DNA from 2 places in the Waltera acetigignens genome. Region 1 is predicted to be linked to the other one. Evidence: a T-box and tRNA genes for the amino acid it is inferred to sense, from the RefSeq annotation. Region 1 holds a T-box; the other holds one or more tRNA genes.
The links. The T-box of region 1 lies ahead of tyrS (tyrosine--tRNA ligase). A T-box ahead of a tRNA ligase gene usually reads a tRNA of that ligase, here a tRNA-Tyr.

Region 1 (9,899 bases):
GGCTGATGACTAACAGATGATCCTTGTCCACGATCATATCGTCCTCGGAATTTAACAAGGACTTGATGAACTGGTAAGGGGTGGTAAAATTATCAAATCCATTCAGCGGAGTGGAGTTCTGTACTCTGGGATCATGGGCATCAAAAGTGATAAAGTTATCAATTCCCATATCCCGTAACTCTTCCAGTGCATAAGCACAGTCCAGGGATTCTCTGCCGCTGCGGCGATGCTGTCTGCCTTCATAGAGGAAAGGCATGATGACGTTGATACGTCTGGCCTTGCCGTTGCAGGCGGCGATGACACGCTTCAGATCCTGGTAGTGGTCATCAGGAGACATGTGGTTGGTATAGCCGTTCATGTTGTAAGTAATACTATGATTGCATACATCGGTGAGAATGAACAGATCCTTACCGCGGATGGTCTCGCTGATCTGCGCTTTGGCTTCACCGCTTCCGAAACGGGGCACATCCACGTCTACGAGATAGTTGCTCTCGATATAGCCGTGAAAGGCAGGATCGTTTTTCACTTTGTCATTATGGATACTCTTACGGAATTCTACCATGTAGTCATTGATGCGGCGTCCCATTTTTTCTGCGGAAGGCAGAGCGATGATCTTCAAAGGAGCCACGGGCATGGCATTTTCCAGTTCGTGTAAATTAGGCATGATGTCCCTCCTGGACGAGCTTTATTGTTCGTAAAAATATGCAGATCTTCCTTCGCAAAAGCGCATCTTCGATGCTTAATTTTGCGGAACTATTCTGAATATAACAATTAATTTATAACATTATGCTAGTGACACGTCAAGGAATTTCTTGTACAATGGATAGGAGAAAGATGGTTAGGTGAATTAGAATGAAGAAAAAAGAACATATTGTAAAAACAGTAAAGCCGGGAAGCATCGCGGAGGAACTGGAGATCGCTCCCGGAGATAAAGTACTGGCCATAGATAATACAGAGATCGAAGACATTTTTGATTATCAGTTTCTGACACAGGATACTTATATTGAGATGCTGGTAGAGAAGCCGGACGGAGAGCAGTGGCTCTTAGAGATCGACAAGGAATTTGATGAGGATATGGGCATCGAATTTGAGAACGGTCTGATGGACGAATACCGTCATTGCCATAACAAATGCATTTTCTGCTTTATCGATCAGATGCCGAAGGGCATGCGGGATACCCTGTATTTTAAGGATGACGATTCCCGTCTGTCTTTTTTGCAAGGAAATTATGTGACACTGACAAATATGTCAGACCATGATATCGACAGAATCTGCAGATATCATCTGTCGCCCATCAATATTTCCTTCCAGACCATGAACCCGGATCTGCGTTGTAAGATGCTGAATAACCGTTTCGCCGGGGAGGCACTGAAAAAGGTGGATATCCTGAATGAAGCCGGAATCCGGATGAACGGACAGATCGTACTCTGCAAGGGTGTAAACGATGGCAAGGAACTGGAATACAGCATCCGGAAGCTGATGGAATATCTGCCAAATGTGGAAAGTGTCTCGGTGGTGCCGGTAGGATTATCCAGGTACCGGGAGGGATTATATCCGTTAGAGCCGTTTAATGCGCAGGATGCTGGTGAGATCATTGATCTGATCGAGAAATACCAGAAGATCTGCATGGAAAAATATGGGACACACTTTATCCAGGCCAGTGATGAATGGTACATTCTGGCGGGCAGAGAGGTGCCGGAAGAGGAACGTTACGACGGATATCTGCAGTTGGAGAACGGTGTTGGAATGATCCGCCTGCTATTGGATGAATTCCACGACGGACTGAAGAGGCGTACCGCAGAAAAGGAAGCGGGAAAAAAGCCATCCTGGGAAGGCACCAGAGAGATCTCTCTGGCTACGGGAAGACTGGCGTTTCCTTATTTAAAGAAGATGTCGGAAGAAATGATGTCGGAATACCCCGGCCTGCAGATACATGTCTATGAGGTCATCAATGAATTTTTCGGAGAGCTGATCACGGTGTCCGGACTTCTGACGGGACAGGATATCGTAAAGCAGTTAAAGGACAAAAATCTGGGAGAAGCATTGTATCTTCCCCGGAATGTACTCAGAAGCGGAGCGGATCTGTTCCTGGATGATTATACGCTGGCAGACGTGGAGGGGGCTTTACAAGTGCCCGTGAATATTGTAAAATCAAGCGGATATGATCTTGTGGATGCCCTGCTTGGAGAAGATGCATCTGAATAGATTTTAAGATGGTAAATAAGAAACGGAGGAAATTATGGCAAAGAGAAAAACCAAGCCCATCGTTGCGGTGGTGGGACGCCCGAATGTCGGTAAGTCCACCCTGTTCAATGCACTGGCTGGCGAAAATATATCTATTGTGAAAGATACACCCGGTATTACCAGAGACCGTATCTATGCGGATATCCACTGGCTGGATATGACATTTACCCTGATCGACACCGGAGGTATCGAGCCGGACAGCAAGGACGTGATCCTGTCCCAGATGCGGGAACAGGCAGAGATCGCTATGGAGACTGCAGACGTGATCATTTTCCTGGTGGATGTAAAGCAGGGACTGGTGGATGCGGATTCCAAGGTGGCAGACATGCTGCGCCGTTCCCACAAGCCCGTGGTACTGGTGGTCAATAAGGTGGACAGCTTCCAGAAGTATATGGCGGATGTCTACGAATTCTACAATCTGGGTATTGGCGATCCCCATCCGATCTCTGCGGTGAATCGTCTGGGAATCGGTGACATGCTGGAGGCCGTAACGGAATATTTTGATAAGGAACAGGCAGAGGAAGAAGAGGATGACCGCACCCGTGTGGCCATCGTCGGAAAGCCCAATGTCGGCAAGTCTTCCCTGATCAACAAACTGCTGGGTGAGAACCGTCTGATCGTTTCTGATATCGCGGGTACCACCAGAGATGCGGTGGATACCGAGATCACTTATAACGGCAAAGAATATGTCTTCATTGATACTGCCGGTCTTCGCCGGAAGAACAAGATCAAGGAAGAACTGGAGCGTTATATGATCGTCCGTACCGTCAGTGCCGTAGAGCGTGCCGAGGTGGTGGTACTGATGATCGATGCAGAGGAAGGTGTTACGGAGCAGGATGCGAAGATCGCCGGAATCGCCCATGAGAGAGGAAAGGCTACGATCATCGTGGTGAACAAATGGGATGCTATCGAAAAGGATGACAAGACCATTTATAAATTTACCGAAAAGGTGCGTAATACCTTATCCTTCATGCCCTATGCAGAGCTTCTGTTCGTCTCTGCGAAAACAGGACAGAGACTGCCCAAGCTGTTCGAGACTATCGATATCGTCAGTGAGAATCACGCCATGCGTGTGGCTACCGGTGTGCTGAATGAGATCATGGCAGAGGCCGTGGCCATGCAGCAGCCACCTTCCGACAAGGGTAAGAGACTTCGTCTGTACTACATTACTCAGGTGGCGGTAAAACCCCCTACCTTTGTTATTTTCGTAAATGATAAGGAGCTGATGCATTTCTCCTATACCAGATATATTGAGAATCAGATCCGGGAGACCTTTGGTTTCAAGGGGACGCCCCTCCGGTTTATCATCAGAGAACGAAAGGAAAAAGATCAATAATGGAACGTGTTATCTGTTTACTCATCGGTTATGTGTTCGGCCTGTTTCAGACCGCATACTTTTACGGAAAGGCAAAGGGAATCGATATCCGTAAGTACGGAAGTGGCAATGCCGGTACCACCAATGCTCTGAGAGTGCTGGGAACCAAGGCAGGACTGATCGTACTGGCGGGAGACTGCTTAAAGTGTATCGTTGCCGTATGCATCACCAAGGCATTGTTCACTACCGGACATCCGGAGAATATTTATCTGCTGTGCCTGTACACCGGTGCAGGAGCCATCATCGGACATAACTTCCCGTTTTACATGGGATTCAAGGGAGGAAAAGGAATCGCTGCCACAGCAGGACTGATCCTGTCGTTCCATCCTTATTTTATCGTGATGGGCGTGGTATTGTTCTTCGGAACCTTCCTGACCACCCATTATGTGTCTCTGGGATCATTATTGGTATATGCAGGATTTATGATCCAGATGGTGGTCTGCGGACAGACGGGGCTGTTCGGCACCATGCCGCAGTCACAGCTATATGAAATGTACGCCATCACCGCATTTTTAACAGTCATGGCATACTGGAAACACAGACAGAATATCGTGCGTCTGATCCACGGGAACGAGAGGAAGACTTATCTGTTCAAGAATAAGAAATCAGCCGAAGCGCAGACAGAAATCTCAGGGGAGGACAAATAAGCTATGGCAAAAGTATGTATATTGGGTGGCGGAAGCTGGGGCATCGGCCTGTCAGTGGTATTACATAAAAACGGACATGAGGTGACGGTATGGTCTGCGGTTCCCGCAGAGATTCAGATGCTTCAGGAGAATCACGAGCATAAGATGCTGCCGGGAGTAAAGCTTCCGGAGGATATGATCTTTACGACGGATGATAAACAGGCCATCGAGGGCAAGGACCTGTTGGTCATGGCAGTGGCAAGCTCTTATACCAGAAGCACAGCACACCGCATCAGCCCGCTGGTGGCACAGGGACAGAAAATTGTCAGTGTCTCCAAGGGAATCGAGGAGCATACCCTGATGACCCAGGCGCAGATCATCGAAGATGAGATTCCGCAGGCACAGGTAGCGGTACTGTCCGGACCGACCCACGCGGAGGAAGTCAGCCGCGGGATTCCTACAACGATCGTAGCGGGTTCTAAGAGCAAAAGCTGCGCGGAATATGTGCAGAATCTGTTCATGAACGAAGTGTTCCGTGTCTATACCAGCCCCGATGTACTGGGAATTGAGCTGGGCGGTGCACTGAAAAATGTAGTGGCACTGGCTGCCGGTATCGCAGACGGACTGGGCTACGGAGATAATACGAAGGCTGCGCTGATCACCAGAGGCATTACCGAAATCGCAAGACTTGGTACTGCCATGGGTGGTAATTTTGAGACCTTCTGCGGTCTGACCGGTATCGGAGATCTGATCGTGACCTGCGCCAGCATGCATTCCCGTAACCGTCGTGCCGGTATCCTCATCGGACAGGGAAAGACCTACGAGGAAGCCATGAAGGAAGTACAGATGGTGGTAGAGGGCGTGTATTCCGCCAAGGCTGCCATGGAGCTTTCGAAAAAATACGATGTGCAGCTGCCTATCATTGAACAGGTGAACGAAGTGCTGTTTGACGGCAAGTCTGCGGATCAGGCGGTGAAGGAACTGATGCTTCGTGATAAGAAGCTGGAAGTATCCCATCTGCCCTGGCCGGAAGAATAGACCCGGAGGCGGCTCCTGCCAGCAGCAAAATTTTAAGTGTTGACAGAAAAACGCAGACTGGCTATAATAAGGTCATGTTTAGCGCAAACATAGGATAAGAAGAATGCGATGAAGGGAAGAAGTACTGTTCCTCCACTTCTGACAGAGAGCAGCCGGTCGGTGAGAGGCGCACAGAAGCAGAGCAGGAATACATCCCGGAGCAGCCGGTGGAAAGAGAAGGATCAGTAGATTTTATCAGAGGATCCCGAACAAGTAGATCAGGACGGCAGGCACCGATATCGGCCGAAGTATTGATAGATACTTACTGAGCTGTCAGATGTGAGTCTGGCGGGAACATTAGGTGGTAACACGAGTGATTAAGCTCGTCCTTTTGAAAAAGGGGCGGGCTTTTTTAGTGCCTTTGGAGCCGATTCCCCCAAAATGTAAAAAAGGTATACAGAGTAAAAAGAACCCAAAAAGGAGAAGAGAAAATGACAGTATTTGACGAATTAAAAGCAAGAGGACTGCTGGCACAGCTGACAGATGAAGAGGAGATCAAGGAACTGATCAATAACGGAAAGGCTACCTTCTACATCGGCTTTGATCCTACCGCAGACAGCCTTCATGTGGGACATTTCATGGCACTGTGCCTGATGAAGAGAATGCAGATGGCAGGCAACAAGCCGATTGCTCTGATCGGCGGTGGTACTGCAATGATTGGTGATCCTTCCGGCAGAAGTGACATGCGTACCATGATGACCAAGGAGACGATCCAGCATAACGTAGACTGCTTCAAGAAGCAGATGAGCCGTTTTATTGATTTTGGCGACGGTAAGGCACTGATGGTCAATAATGCGGACTGGCTGCTGAATCTGAACTATGTGGAACTGTTAAGAGATGTGGGAGCACACTTCAGTGTTAACCGTATGCTGACCGCAGAGTGCTACAAGCAGAGAATGGAGAAGGGCTTAAGCTTTTTAGAGTTCAACTACATGATCATGCAGAGCTTTGACTTCCTGACCTTATACCAGAAATACGGCTGCAACATGCAGTTCGGTGGTGATGATCAGTGGAGCAACATGTTAGGAGGCACCGAGCTGATCCGCAGAAAGCTGGGTAAGGATGCTTATGCCATGACCATCACCCTGCTGTTAAATTCCGAGGGTAAGAAGATGGGTAAGACCCAGAAGGGTGCCGTATGGCTGGATCCCAACAAGACCACTCCCTTCGAGTTCTACCAGTACTGGAGAAACGTAGCAGATGCCGATGTTCTGAAGTGCCTGCGAATGCTGACCTTCCTGCCCTTAGAGCAGATCGATGAGATGGACAAATGGGAAGGCAGCCAGCTGAATCAGGCGAAGGAGATTCTGGCATACGAACTGACCAATCTCGTACATGGCGAAGAAGAAGCAAAAAAGGCACAGGAGAGTGCAAGAGCACTGTTTACCGGTGGCAATGCTGCAGAGATGCCTACCAGCGAGCTGACAGAGGCTGATTTTGTGGATGGTAAGATCGATATTCTCGGTGTTCTGGTAAAATCCGGTTTGTCTGCATCCCGCAGTGAAGCAAGACGTGCTGTAGAACAGGGCGGTGTTGTCGTAGCAGATGAGAAAGTTACCGATGTAAAGACTACTTACGCTCCCGAGCAGTTTGATGGAGAGGGCCTGGTAGTCCGCAGAGGTAAGAAGAACTTCAAGAGAGTCGTTATGAAGTAATAAAAGATAAGAATAACAGAAAATTCTAAGGATGGGATCTTTCACGTAAAAACGGTGTGAGATCCCATTTTTATTGATATTTTTCTTGCATTTATGGATATGATATGGTTTAATATGGTTAGTGTGTTAAAAAAATATCAAAAGGCGGTAATTATGATATGAGCAGCATGAGAGGGATCGATACTCCGGTAAGACAGCGGAGAAGAAGGGTATTTAAGGAAGTGGCTAATCTGGCTTACAATTCCACAAATCTGAAGGATGATATGGAGGCGCTGCCTTATAAGATCGTAGACTATGAAGAGTCGGAGTTCTGGGAGAGCGTTTATCGTGACAGAGCGATCATCCGTGAGCGCATCCGTCTGGCCATGGGGATGAGTTTACGCCCGGAGAACCGTGAGCATCCCGGACATCTGACACAGGGACTGGAAGAGAGTAATATTGATGAAAAATATTATGAGCCCCCTCTGATGCAGGTCATTCCGTCGGCTTGTAATGCCTGCCCGGAGAACCGTTATGAGGTGACCAGCTCCTGCATGGGGTGCCTGGCACATCCCTGCCAGAGTGTCTGCCCCAAGGGTGCGATTTCCATGAAGAATGGGAAATCTGTCATTGATCAGGAAAAATGTATCAAGTGCGGAAAATGTCGTGAGATCTGCCCTTATGATGCTATTTGCCATAAAGAGCGTCCCTGTAAGGCTGCCTGCGGTATTGGAGCTATTACATCTGACCATGTGGGAAGAGCCGTGATCGACAATGAAAAATGTGTATCCTGTGGTCAGTGTATGGTAAGCTGTCCCTTTGGAGCGATTGCTGACAAGTCTCAGATCTTCCAGTTGATCCGTGCCATGCAGTCCGGACGGAAGATCATAGCCCAGGTAGCACCTGCATTTGCCGGACAGTTCGGTCCGAAGGTGACACCTGAGATGTTCAAGACAGCGTTGAAGGAATTGGGGTTTGCGGATGTCTATGAGACAGCGTTGGGCGCTGACATGGGATGTATGGCGGAAGCGGAACACTACGTGAAGGAGGTTGCTACCGGTAAGCAGCAGTTTGCCCTGACATCCTGTTGTCCTTCCTGGTCTGTGATGGCGAAGAATCTGTTTCCTGAGACCATTGATAAGATAAGTAATGAATTGACACCTATGGTTGCAACAGCCCGTCTGATCAAACAGGAACATCCGGATGCGTCCGTAGTATTCATTGGCCCCTGCGCTTCCAAGAAGCTGGAAGCCAGCAGACGTACCGTTCGTTCCGATGTAGACTTTGTTATCACTTTTGAGGAACTGACCGGTATGTTCGAAGCCAAGGGAATTCTGTTGGATGAGATTAAAGCTATGGACGAGATGAAGGATGCCACCTCTGCCGGAAGAGGTTATGGTGTGGCAGGCGGTGTTGCCAATGCTATCAAGGACTGCATCGAGAAATATTATCCCGGTACACCTGTGAATATCCAACATGCGGAGAGTCTGGCGGAATGTAAGAAGGCCCTGCTCCTTGCCAAAGCAGGTAAGATGAACGGCTGCCTGATCGAGGGTATGGCCTGCCCCGGAGGCTGTATTGCCGGAGCAGGCACCAACATCGCCATCCCCGTAGCAGCCAGAGCCGTGGACAAGTTCAAGAACGAAGCTGAGAAGAAAGTGCCTGATGAAAGTGTGGATCAGGAAATGGTGGAACTGGAAAAAGAATAAACACTGCAACAGAACAGATATATCCCGAAAACGAAACCGTCACATTACCGTGGCGGTTTTGTTGCGCGCATAGAGATAAAATTAGAGAAACTATTCAGAATAGTTACAAATGGCATATTGTTATTTCGGGAAAGATACTATAAAATAGCGTGGAGAACTTTTAGGAGAAACTATTTTATGAACATTCAGGACAGTATTATATTTTTCATGGAAATCTTAGGAACCATCGCTTTTGCAGCATCAGGTGCCATGGTGGGGATCCGGAAACGGATGGATATTTTCGGCATCTGTGTGCTGGGCGTGGTGACGGCTGTAGGTGGTGGTATGACCAGAGACGTGATCCTTGGGAAATTACCTTCGGCACTGGAGAAACCGGTATATGTCGGTGTCTCGGTGGCTACAGCACTGGCTATTTTTATACTGCTTTATATCAAACAGGATCTTTTGAGCGGCAGACTGGGAACCTTTTATGACAAAGCGATGTTAGGCATGGACTCTGTAGGACTGGGAATTTTTACTTCCCTGGGTGTGATGTCTGGCATCGACAACGGCTATCCGGACAATACCTTTTTGCTGGTATTTATCGGCATGCTCACCGGCGTGGGCGGCGGTCTGATGCGTGACATGATGGCGGGAGAGGAACCGTATATTTTCGTAAAGCATATTTATGCCTGTGCCTCTCTGGTAGGCGGTATCTGCTGCGTCTGGCTGTACCGCAGTATCGGCAGACTTCCCGCGGTATTTATCGCTGCCTTTGTGGTCATGGCGATCCGGTTTCTGGCGGCACACTTTCGGTGGAATCTGCCCCATCCGAAAACCTTGTCTTAACTGTTGCAGTTTTTGAAAAAAGGCGGTAGAATAAGGAAGTAGTTCTGCCTTCTGAGAGAGGGCGAACAGGAATATATAAGCAGGGAAGCGTAGGCCGGAAGGTACAGAACGGATACGGATCGCCTGCGGAAATGAGGAGAAAATGACAAAGATCAGAACAAGATACGCACCCAGCCCTACCGGTAAAATGCATGTAGGTAATCTGCGGTCCGCATTATATGAATTTTTGATTGCAAAGCATGCCGGCGGAGATTTTATGCTCCGCATCGAGGATACAGATCAGGAACGTTATGTGGAAGGTGCTACCGAGATCATCTATCGTACCCTGGAGAAGACCGGACTGGTACATGACGAAGGCCCGGATAAGGACGGCGGTTATGGTCCTTACGTGCAGAGTGAACGTATG
Region 2 (9,899 bases), on a different contig from region 1:
TATGCTGATCGGCTTTATCTGCGGTTTCGTCGGTGCCGGCGGCGGCATGATGATGCTGTTGATCCTGACTTCTGTTCTGGGCTATGAGCTGAAAACTGCTGTGGGAACCAGCGTCTTTATTATGGCTTTTACCGCTCTGACCGGTGCAGTTTCCCATTTTGCCATCGGGGGCATGCCCGACTGGACCGTATGGATCCTGTGCGTCATCTTTACCCTGATCTGGGCCCGGATTGCCGCACTGTTCGCCAACAAGGCCACACCCAAGACTCTGAACCGTGTCACCGGTGTGATTCTCGTGATCCTGGGTCTGGTAGTAATGGGCTTCGACCTGTTAACCTAAGTGATTTCCCATACCTTGTGTATTCTCCGGCGGAGCGATCGTTACATTGCTCCGCTGATTTTTTATAATCTCACGGATTTCAGACAGATCCTTTGCAAAATAGATTCCTTCCTGTCTCTCCGGGGAGGACAGCCCCATCTCTGTCATATGCCGCAGCAATGTCTGTAATCCGTCATAATAATCATTGAGGTTATAGAGGATACAGGGCGCAGTCAAATGCTTCAGAGACACCTTGGACATCACCTCTGCGATCTCTTCCAGCGTGCCGGTTCCTCCCGGAAAGGCAATAAATACATCCCCCAGTTCGATCATCTTCGTCTTCCGTTCTGTCATATCCTTCGTGACGATCAGCTCCGTGATCTCATCATACTGGTATTCCATATCAATGAAAAACTGTGGCTCCACGCCGATGACTTCTCCGCCTGCCTGCAGTACGCTCTCTGCCAGTTCTCCCATGAGTCCTGACTTGGAGCCTCCGTAGATCAGGCGGCTGCCGCTCTCTCCGATCCAGGTGCCGAGTTCCCGCACCGCCGTTTTCAATGACGGATCTTTTCCTTCATTTGCTCCCAGATATACTGTAATGTTCATGCCTGTTCTCCCTTGTTTCTTATGTGTATGGTTGTATATTGTGTTTATGCCTGCCGTTGCTCAGCGCCCGGACTCCTTCCACAGATCCTCTATTCCACGCTGTTACGTTCCTCAATGCTCTCTACATATTTGATAAACTCTTCCGCCACATGGGACAGGGTATGATTTTTATTCCAGATCAAAGCATAATCCGCATGGGCATTCGGATGCTCCACCGGCCGCACGCAGACGTCCTTGTCTCGGATCAGGGAGGAAATCGATGCCGGATAGATCGAGATGCCGACGCCGTGGAGGCTCAGTTCGTAGGCATTCATCATATGTGCGATCCTTCCCCGGATCACCGGAGCATGCCCTGTGCCATCGAACCATTTATCGATTTCACCTTTTCTGGATTCTCTGGAGGGAATCAACAGATCATAGGGCAACAACTCCGAGGGCTTCACCGGATCATTTTCCCAGGAATACAATGCATGTCCCTTGGGGATCACTGCCACCCAGGGTTCTTCATACACCGGCAGCACGTGGAATTCCTCTGTGTTATAAGGGGCCGTGATCATGGCAATCTCACACAATCCCTTCGTTACGCGGTTATTCACATCATCTGTGTTGCCGTTCCACAGATTGTACTGTACATGAGGATGTCTCTGCTGAAATCCAGCGATCCATTCCGCAAAAAGGCGAGGGCCACAGCCCTCTACCGAAGCAATGTACAACGTCCCCTGCAAGCCTTCCTTCCGCTCTCTGACATCCTCTTCGGAGCGATTTACCAGATCCAGGATCTGATTGGCATATTGCAGAAAAAGCTCTCCCTCTTCTGTCAGGGATACTTTATGGGGCGTCCGAAGGAACAATGTCGTACCCAGTTCCGCTTCCAGATCCTGAATCTGACGGCTCAGGGGCGGCTGCGCGATCGCCAGCTGCTCCGCGGCTTTCGTGAAGCTTTTCTCCTCCGCCACTGCCTTGAAATATCGGATATGCCGCAATTCCATCTTTCCAGCATCCTCCTTCCATGCTTTTTCCAAAAACCAGCTTAATCTTTCTATTTTGTAACATGTTGTATTTTCTTTTATTATACCTTTTAGGTATTATTATACTTCTATTATATGTATTTCACATTATAAGCGCAATATGGTAAATTATAATCATCAAAAGGAAGTCAGGCCTGACCCCTTAAGCGTAACAACAAAGTCAACAGTTCATTTGTCTTGGAAAGGTTAAGGGTGAATATTATGAAGAAGATCATGGAAAAGGTTAACGAGTTTTTTGACGAGTATTACAAGAGCTTCGCTGAAAAATTCTGATAGAAGTGTGTTTTTCACGCTCATATACACAGAAAAAGCAGCAGATCATCTGGCGGGATCTGCTGTTTTTTGTTCAGGTATGAAAATAATATCCGTCTCCATCACTCCCGTCATCCCATTCCTCATTGTCGTCAGATCCTATATATTCTCCGCAATTAGGGCAGTCCCCTTCATAGATTGGGTTCACAAATTCTCCACAATGTGGACAAAATACATCAATAAATGGATTATTCATTTTTCTTATCCCCTTTTCAAGATTTTATCCGCATCCAGCCCATAGGCTTCGATGCACTTTCTCAAATACGCCGGATTCGCCTGTTCGGTCTTATACCTCTCGTACTTATGCTTCTCGTAATACTCCCGCTCGAATTTCTCAGGCGGTGTTCCGTAGCGTTTATTATATTCCTTATACTTTGCTATGGTATTTGGCGGATTCAGGATCTCTATTTTCCTGTCATGGACATATATCCCAACGGCAACCTCTTTGCAAAATTCCTCCTCCGATACCGTTTCGTCACCCCAGGGTCCTTCGTTCCACCCCGTAACCGCAATGATCAGATTCAGATAAGGAAATGCATAGAGCAGTTTATACCATTCTTCGATAAATTCCCTGACCGTGGGGTATTTTTGCGTAGTCGCATTCGCCCCAATCGTTCCATCCGCACGAATCCAGCCATATCCCGTGGGATAATGATTCTTCTGAATGAGACAGTTCTCAAAATTCATACATCCGATATAATCTTCATGGCTGCGAACAGCACTCACGTAAAAATTTAAAAATCTGTCCGTCCTTCGGATAATATCAAATGCCTGCTCTGCCGTTACGGGTACTCCTCTCATCCGGTAATAGGGCCTGCGGACATTTCGAACGGGATCGACTGACTCATCCCCGGCAATAGCGATCTCAATTTCCGAATGCTTTTCATAAACTTCTTTCGGTATCAGCCAGACAATAGCATCGTCTGCTTTATTGCTGATTTCTATGGCTCCGGAAATAATTTTTTCATACTCCCATTCCTTCGTCTCCATATAGGTATTCCCGTATTCATCCGTATATATCGCCACTTCACAATTCTTTTTCAGATAATCAAATATTGTCATTTTCCCTTTTCGCCTCTGACATAATCGCGCATAAAAATGCATATTGCAGATTTTTCTGTGGCAATCTCCGCCTGCAGATCATCGGTATTCCTTTAGTGATCTATCATTGCCAGCAATTTGTCGATTTCCTCCTGGGTAAGTCTTTCATCCGTCTTTGTCATCACAACTTTGCGCCTTGTGGATACATAGTCTTCATAGTCTCCGTATACAATGTCAAAATCGGAGTATCTCTTTTTGTATGCTTTGATCTCCGACAGATTATCATAGGCATCCAGCAAGGTCGGGTACACTTTTAAAACCGTTGCTGTCTCGATCAGGTTGTCGATACCTTTTTTCGTATAGGCCACCGCGATATACTGTTGCGGATACTTGTCTATCATTTCACGTAACTGCATCTGTTTCTTCATCCTTTCCTAATGGTCTGTGATTCATGTTGCACTGCCATCATAGCACATATTTTTTTCAGATCTTTCATCAAATCTAGGGTTGCAAAAAATCGAGCCGGTTCCCCTGCTCGATTTTTCTTTCAAAGCTTTTTATTTTATAATTTCCTGCAGACTTCTCGGTTCATAGTCCATCCACGGCTTCATACAGCCCACATTATATGCCTGTACGTGACTGTCACCGGTATGTCGGCATTCGTTGTCTTTCATTCCTTCCAGACATTTCTGAAAATACATATCTTACGGGCTGTTGTGGGTATGCCCGTAGAGTAGAATCGTGCCGCGGCTCATATGCTTCCAGCTGAAAATAGGGTAATGGCACAGCACCAGTTCATAACTCTTACCGCCTACAGAATCCCGGATCTCCCTATAATCGCAGACTTCCTGGAACAACTGCCGGTATCTAAGATCGGACACATCATCATGATTGCCCCGGATCAGGACCTTTTTTCCCTTCAGGATTGCCACCAGAGCGATCAGATCCTCGTTCTTACCGCGCATGCTCATATCACCCAGAATGTATACGGTATCTCCGTTAGTTACTTTGCTGTTCCATTTTCTTACGATCTCTGCGTGCATTTCCTCCAGATTCCGGAACGGGCGTCCATCGAATCCTATGGATGCTTCATGAAATAGATGCAGATCACTGATATAATAATTCATACTGTTGTCTCCCATTCCACATTCGCCACAGATCCCTAATATCAATTTCATTTATTGTCCAACCATCATCTGGCGTCCATGATGCAATATTATTAATTGGCTCTGTTTTACTTTTACAGCTTACTAAGCTCAAACATAAAATTGCAATAACGAATATCAGTTTTTGTTTATATCTATTCTTCATAACTTAGCAGTACAGCCTCCTTTTATTGGGAATATCGTTAATATTCCTTTTTCCGTTGCATGCTTTTCCCAGTCATTTTCCGTCAATATCTCTAGCGGTAGTAATCTCTGTGGACCGTTCTCATCCTCTTCATATCCCCATGAGTATCCGCCCAGGAATTTCAGTTTATTGCCATTCATTCGAGAGGGCAGATCTACTAGATAGGTATAAGCTGTCCATTTCAAGTGTCTACACCCAGCCAAATTACAACAGGGAGCATCAAATATTTCTGCCGGATAACCATACGCAAAATATGGATTCCCTTTTCCCAGATTTTCATCACTGACATCTATGGAAAGCTCTCTGTTTTCCCCATAATTTTCAATTCTTTCCACGAATTGAATAAATCCACAGGATCTCCGATAACCGGTCGCATTCATGTGTTCAAAGTAACCATGCATTACCGGATAACCTATGCAACATATTTTGTCTATCGGAAATCCCTGAAGGGCATCATAGCCAATTTCCCTGGGATCTGTACCTTGCGTGTATTCTACGGTGAGATTTTCTTCTATTCCATGAAGTGTAAAAGGAATTGTTATTCTGCTTTCCAAAGAATTATCCCCTCCTTCTGTATATTCTGATAAAACGGCAAAACATTTCGCCATTTCTCCATGTTTTCTTCCTGAATATCAATGATAGAAAATACTCTGTCATATCGAAGATCTAATTCCGCTGACCAATGAATGAACTGTTCCTTTGTTGCATCATCCATTTCATTTTTTATGATAATTACAATATCAATATCACTCTCATCCGTATTATCATTTCTGGCGACAGATCCGTACAATATGATTGCCAAAATACTATCCGAAAAAAGATCTACTACCCCTTGGGGCAAATCCTCTTTCATTGTATTTGTCAGCATACTGTCACCCCTTCGTCTTGAGAATATATTACTGTTATTTGTATACAATTATATTCCTTCTTTTTATCATTCACAATAAAAAATAAGAGAAACACGGCATTTCTACCGTGTTCCTCTCACTAATTAAGTATGCTGGTGGCCGGACTTGAACCGGCACGGAGTTGCCCCCGAGGGATTTTAAGTCCCTTGCGTCTGCCTATTCCGCCACACCAGCGGACGCATCACACATTTATATAAATGTGCGAATGGATGGAGGTGGATTCGAACCACCGAAGCAAATTGCAGCAGATTTACAGTCTGTCCCCTTTGGCCACTCGGGAATCCATCCATGTCAGGCAAGAGTGCCTTAACAATGTGAAATTGTAGCATATGTTCACACAAATTGCAAGATGTTTTTATTATTTTAGTGTAAAAGTTCAGCCATAGGATGACAGAAGCGACGATTGGGTGCTCGCACACAAAGCGTCAATTCTGTCATCCTATGAGCAGAGCGCCAATCTATGAGCAAAAGTAGTCACGAAGTGACGAAAAAGCGTGCTAACGCAACTTTGCGAATGACGCAGGCTGAACTGCTTCAATATAATATAAATAGAAAGGATACTGCGACAGTTGCATCAGTCCGTAATCGGTTACCTGATATCCATCCTGCTGCAATCCGGCGATGGCATCTGCGCCAAGTTCGGTCGGTGTAAAATACCAGAACCTGTCGGAATCCGCCTGGTTGTAATCTCCGTTCACGATTTCATTATCCGGATAGTAATAATACAGCACGGTCCAACCCAGATGTTTTACACCATTCGTGACCATATTTACATCCTCATCGGGGGTACCGATCAGATCCAGTGTCTTTTCGGTCTCCACCTTCTGCTGTTCATAGCTGTCATAGCATTCCCGATAGTTCTGAATTCCCAGGCCGAATAATACTACCAGCAATACCGCCAGCACAATTCTGCTTACAGCCTCCAGGCCCTTCCAGGACTTCTTCTCCAGCTCTGCAGCCAGTTCCAGCACACGGCTGCTGCCCACCGCCAGCATGACGATTGCCACCGCGCTTAACGGATACAGATATCTCTGTGCCAGCATCGGTGCCATAACAACACTTAACAAATAAGCAAATGCCAAAGTTCCAAGGATTGTGCAGGCTCCCACTGCCATGGCATATGTCTTGTCAGACCAGTTTCTCACAGAAGGCTTCTGCATATGTACTCCGTCTTTTTCCACAGAGAATACAGAAGAATCCACTGCCAGGGTCACCACCAGAAACAGAATCACCAGCGGGAATACGATACCATTCATCCCTCTGCCGCCCATAACGATCTCCAGACTCTGGTCCAGTCCCAGGATCTCTGTCATCCACCAGCCTCTGCTGACATTTTTCAAGCCGGCATAGAAGAAATATAGCCAGGGTGCATAACCTATGAAAAATGCTACGATGGCCAGAACACCCTTTATCCATGTTTTCCCACGGTATTTGATCCATACGGCCACTCCGGTGAAAAACATCATAATGCCTACAGCCACCAGTGCATAATAGTGAGAATACGCTGCTGCCAGTGCCCACAGCACCATGCCTGCCCAGGTCTTCCTGCTGCCGTCAGCAATGACTCTGTAGGAACAATAGAAGCAACCCATTACACACAGGAAAGCCAGCGCATACATGCGGACTTCCAGATTGTACTCCAGACACGCCTGTCCCAGACCGGAGATCATCACAAAAAATGTTGCCGCAAGCATTCCGAAATGTTTCCGCACAACGGTCAGTGCCAGTACGATCCCGATCACGAAGGGCACCAGAGAGGCCAGGTGGAATACCGGTACCTTATATCCGAACAGGGTCCCGAATAATTTCAGCCAGTAATAATACAGTGGCGGATGATTGTCCCAGTAATACAATACCTGCAAAATGCCATCCACATCCTTGTGGGCCGTATTCGCAGAAAACGCCTCATCCCCCCACAGTACGCGGTCGGACATCATGCTGAAATTCAGACACACCACCAGCACTGTCAATGCCAGTACTGCCACCGGTCCTATGTATTTGCGAAATACGCTCCACGCCTTGCTATCGGTAATCTTACTCAGGACGCTCCGGATCTTCTCATGCTTTCCGGCTTTCGCTTCTTCCACGAACAATTCCGCAATGGCATAGACCAGCATCATGCTGATCTCCAGACATAGAACTTTCACTGCATATTCTCTGGATTCCAACAGCTTTCTCAAGATCGTATTGCCGTCATTGCCGGTCAGCGACAACAGGATCCAGGGAATGACCAACATACAGAGCAGGCAGGTGAGATAACGAAGGACATATTCTCCCTTCCCGATCGTGACAGACTGTCCGCTTTTTTTGTTATTTTTTAAAATAGATTGCCGCCAGATCCCAATGGATACCAGCGGCAACAGCAGGGTAATAATGATGGTGAACATCGAATATCCTCTCTGTCTTTTGTATTTGTAACTATTCAGAGCCATGTAAATAGTATCAAATGAGCGTCGAATCCTTGCATTCGTAAGAGCATTTGATACTATTTATAGGGCGAAGTAACCACCATGAGCAAAAAGGAAGCCTCGCAGAGGCGGTTTTGCGAATGGTGTTCTGAATAGTTACATATATTTATTCTTCTACATATTTCAGTATCGTTGCCGAGGTCTGTGGCATCTCGATCAGAACCTTGCCTGCCCTGATCTCATACTCCGCACCTTCCATGCAATACCCGTCATCCCTGGACTGCAGGATCACTTTCATCTTACCTGTCTTAGGGGTTCCGATCTCCCACACATGAATCTCTTTGGTGATGGGATGATAATTATTGTTGATCAGGATCGCACACTGTCCCTTGCGGTTAAAACGTCCGTAAGAAATAAAGTTGTAGTCATTTTCCAACATTTTCAAGGAGCCGATCCGCAGCTCCTCGTTCTCCCGGCGCAGACGGATAATGTCCTTATGAAATGCCAGCAGCACCTGATCCTCATGTCCCCAGGGATACGTTCTGCGGTTGTCAGGATCTGTGAAACCACAGACACCGGCCTCATCTCCGTAATAGATTGTAGGAGCACCCGTCCATGTCATCTGGATCACAACGCCTTCCCGGAAGACTGCCTTATTGATACCCTGTTCCGCAGCCTGCGGTCCCAGTGTATTGGTACGTCCCACCTTATGATTCGTTCTCGTCAGAAAACGGGAATGATCATGGTTGGACAGTTCATTCATAGCCACCTGCCAGCTGGGCATGGAGAAACTGGAGGTATGATGCCGCATGGCTCCCCAGAAGCTCTCTGCATTGCCGAGCAGATCCTCTCTGTAGTCATCGCTGTGCTTCTCCATACCGGTGAGGAACCAGGTCACGGGCTCCATGAACGCATCGTAGTTCATGACAGTATCCCATTCGTTGCCCTGCAGCCAGTCTCTGGTATTGCCGTAGTGCTCTGCCAGAATAATAGCCTCCGGATTGGCCTCTTTTACCGCTTTCCGGAATTCCTGCCAGAAATGATGATTGAACTCCTGGCTGTGGCCTAAGTCTGCCGCCACATCCAGTCTCCAGCCATCCACATTGTAGGGCGGAGATACCCATTTTTTCGCTACATGAAGGACATAGTCCATCAGTTCCTGGGATCCCTCGTAGTTCAGCTTCGGCAGTGTGTCATGTCCCCACCATCCGTCATAGGAATTGTTATAGGGCCATGCTGCCTGATTGTGGAAATCAAAGTAATTCCGATAAGGGCTGTCAGCACTGACATAGGCACCCTTGTCATATCCTTCCGCATTCTCATAGATGCGCTCTCTGTCCATCCATTTATTAAAGGAACCACAGTGATTGAACACGCCATCCAGAATGACTCTCATGTCTCTGCGGTGTGCCTCTGCCACCACCTGAGCAAACAGCTCGTTGCTGGCTTCCAGATTCGCCTTGTTAGTCACACGGTCGATGTAACGGGAAGCAAAACGGTTCTCCCGCTGTCCGTCGGGAAGCAGATCCCCTTCATCACTGACAATCTTTCCAATATGGGGATCAATATAATCATAATCCTGAATATCGTATTTGTGGTTGGAAGGGGAGACAAACAGAGGATTAAAATAAATCACCTCAACTCCCAGATCCTGCAGGTAGTCCATCTTGTCCAGCACACCCTGCAGGTCTCCGCCGTAGAACTCACGGACATCCATCTGTGCGGGATAACGTCCCCAGTCCTCTACGCGGTGTACCGGCTCCCCGATATAGCAATATTCATTGGTCAGCACATCATTGGAAGGATCGCCATTGCAGAAACGATCGGTATAGATCTGGTACATTACCGCACCTTTTGCCCAGTCGGGAGTATGGAAGCCGGGAATGATGATAAAATCATAATACTCGTTGACCTCCTGCACCAA

Region 2: it encodes a tRNA-Tyr, which carries the amino acid that the T-box ahead of tyrS (tyrosine--tRNA ligase) is inferred to sense. The anticodon was not compared.

What each region holds. Positions count from the first base shown of each region.
Region 1 covers NZ_JAOQJO010000013.1:120,443-130,341, reverse strand. Annotated here, with positions in the region: gene OCV96_RS13010 (ribose-phosphate pyrophosphokinase) at 1-664, opposite strand, end outside; gene OCV96_RS13005 (DUF512 domain-containing protein) at 853-2,205, shown strand; gene der (ribosome biogenesis GTPase Der) at 2,240-3,580, shown strand; gene plsY (glycerol-3-phosphate 1-O-acyltransferase PlsY) at 3,580-4,266, shown strand; gene OCV96_RS12990 (NAD(P)H-dependent glycerol-3-phosphate dehydrogenase) at 4,270-5,283, shown strand; T-box leader at 5,383-5,656, shown strand; gene tyrS (tyrosine--tRNA ligase) at 5,754-6,977, shown strand; gene OCV96_RS12980 (4Fe-4S dicluster domain-containing protein) at 7,145-8,665, shown strand; gene OCV96_RS12975 (trimeric intracellular cation channel family protein) at 8,843-9,493, shown strand; gene gltX (glutamate--tRNA ligase) at 9,636-9,899, shown strand, end outside.
Region 2 covers NZ_JAOQJO010000017.1:16,241-26,139, forward strand. Annotated here, with positions in the region: gene OCV96_RS14980 (sulfite exporter TauE/SafE family protein) at 1-340, shown strand, start outside; gene OCV96_RS14985 (LOG family protein) at 332-928, opposite strand; gene OCV96_RS14990 (LysR family transcriptional regulator) at 1,018-1,917, opposite strand; gene OCV96_RS14995 (hypothetical protein) at 2,303-2,464, opposite strand; gene OCV96_RS15000 (hypothetical protein) at 2,470-3,330, opposite strand; gene OCV96_RS15005 (hypothetical protein) at 3,423-3,725, opposite strand; gene OCV96_RS15010 (hypothetical protein) at 3,867-4,010, opposite strand; gene OCV96_RS15015 (metallophosphoesterase) at 4,014-4,487, opposite strand; gene OCV96_RS15020 (hypothetical protein) at 4,617-5,213, opposite strand; gene OCV96_RS15025 (nucleotidyltransferase family protein) at 5,198-5,527, opposite strand; tRNA gene OCV96_RS15030 (tRNA-Leu) at 5,658-5,741, opposite strand; tRNA gene OCV96_RS15035 (tRNA-Tyr) at 5,774-5,855, opposite strand; gene OCV96_RS15040 (glycosyltransferase family 39 protein) at 6,065-7,954, opposite strand; gene OCV96_RS15045 (glycoside hydrolase family 13 protein) at 8,142-9,899, opposite strand, start outside.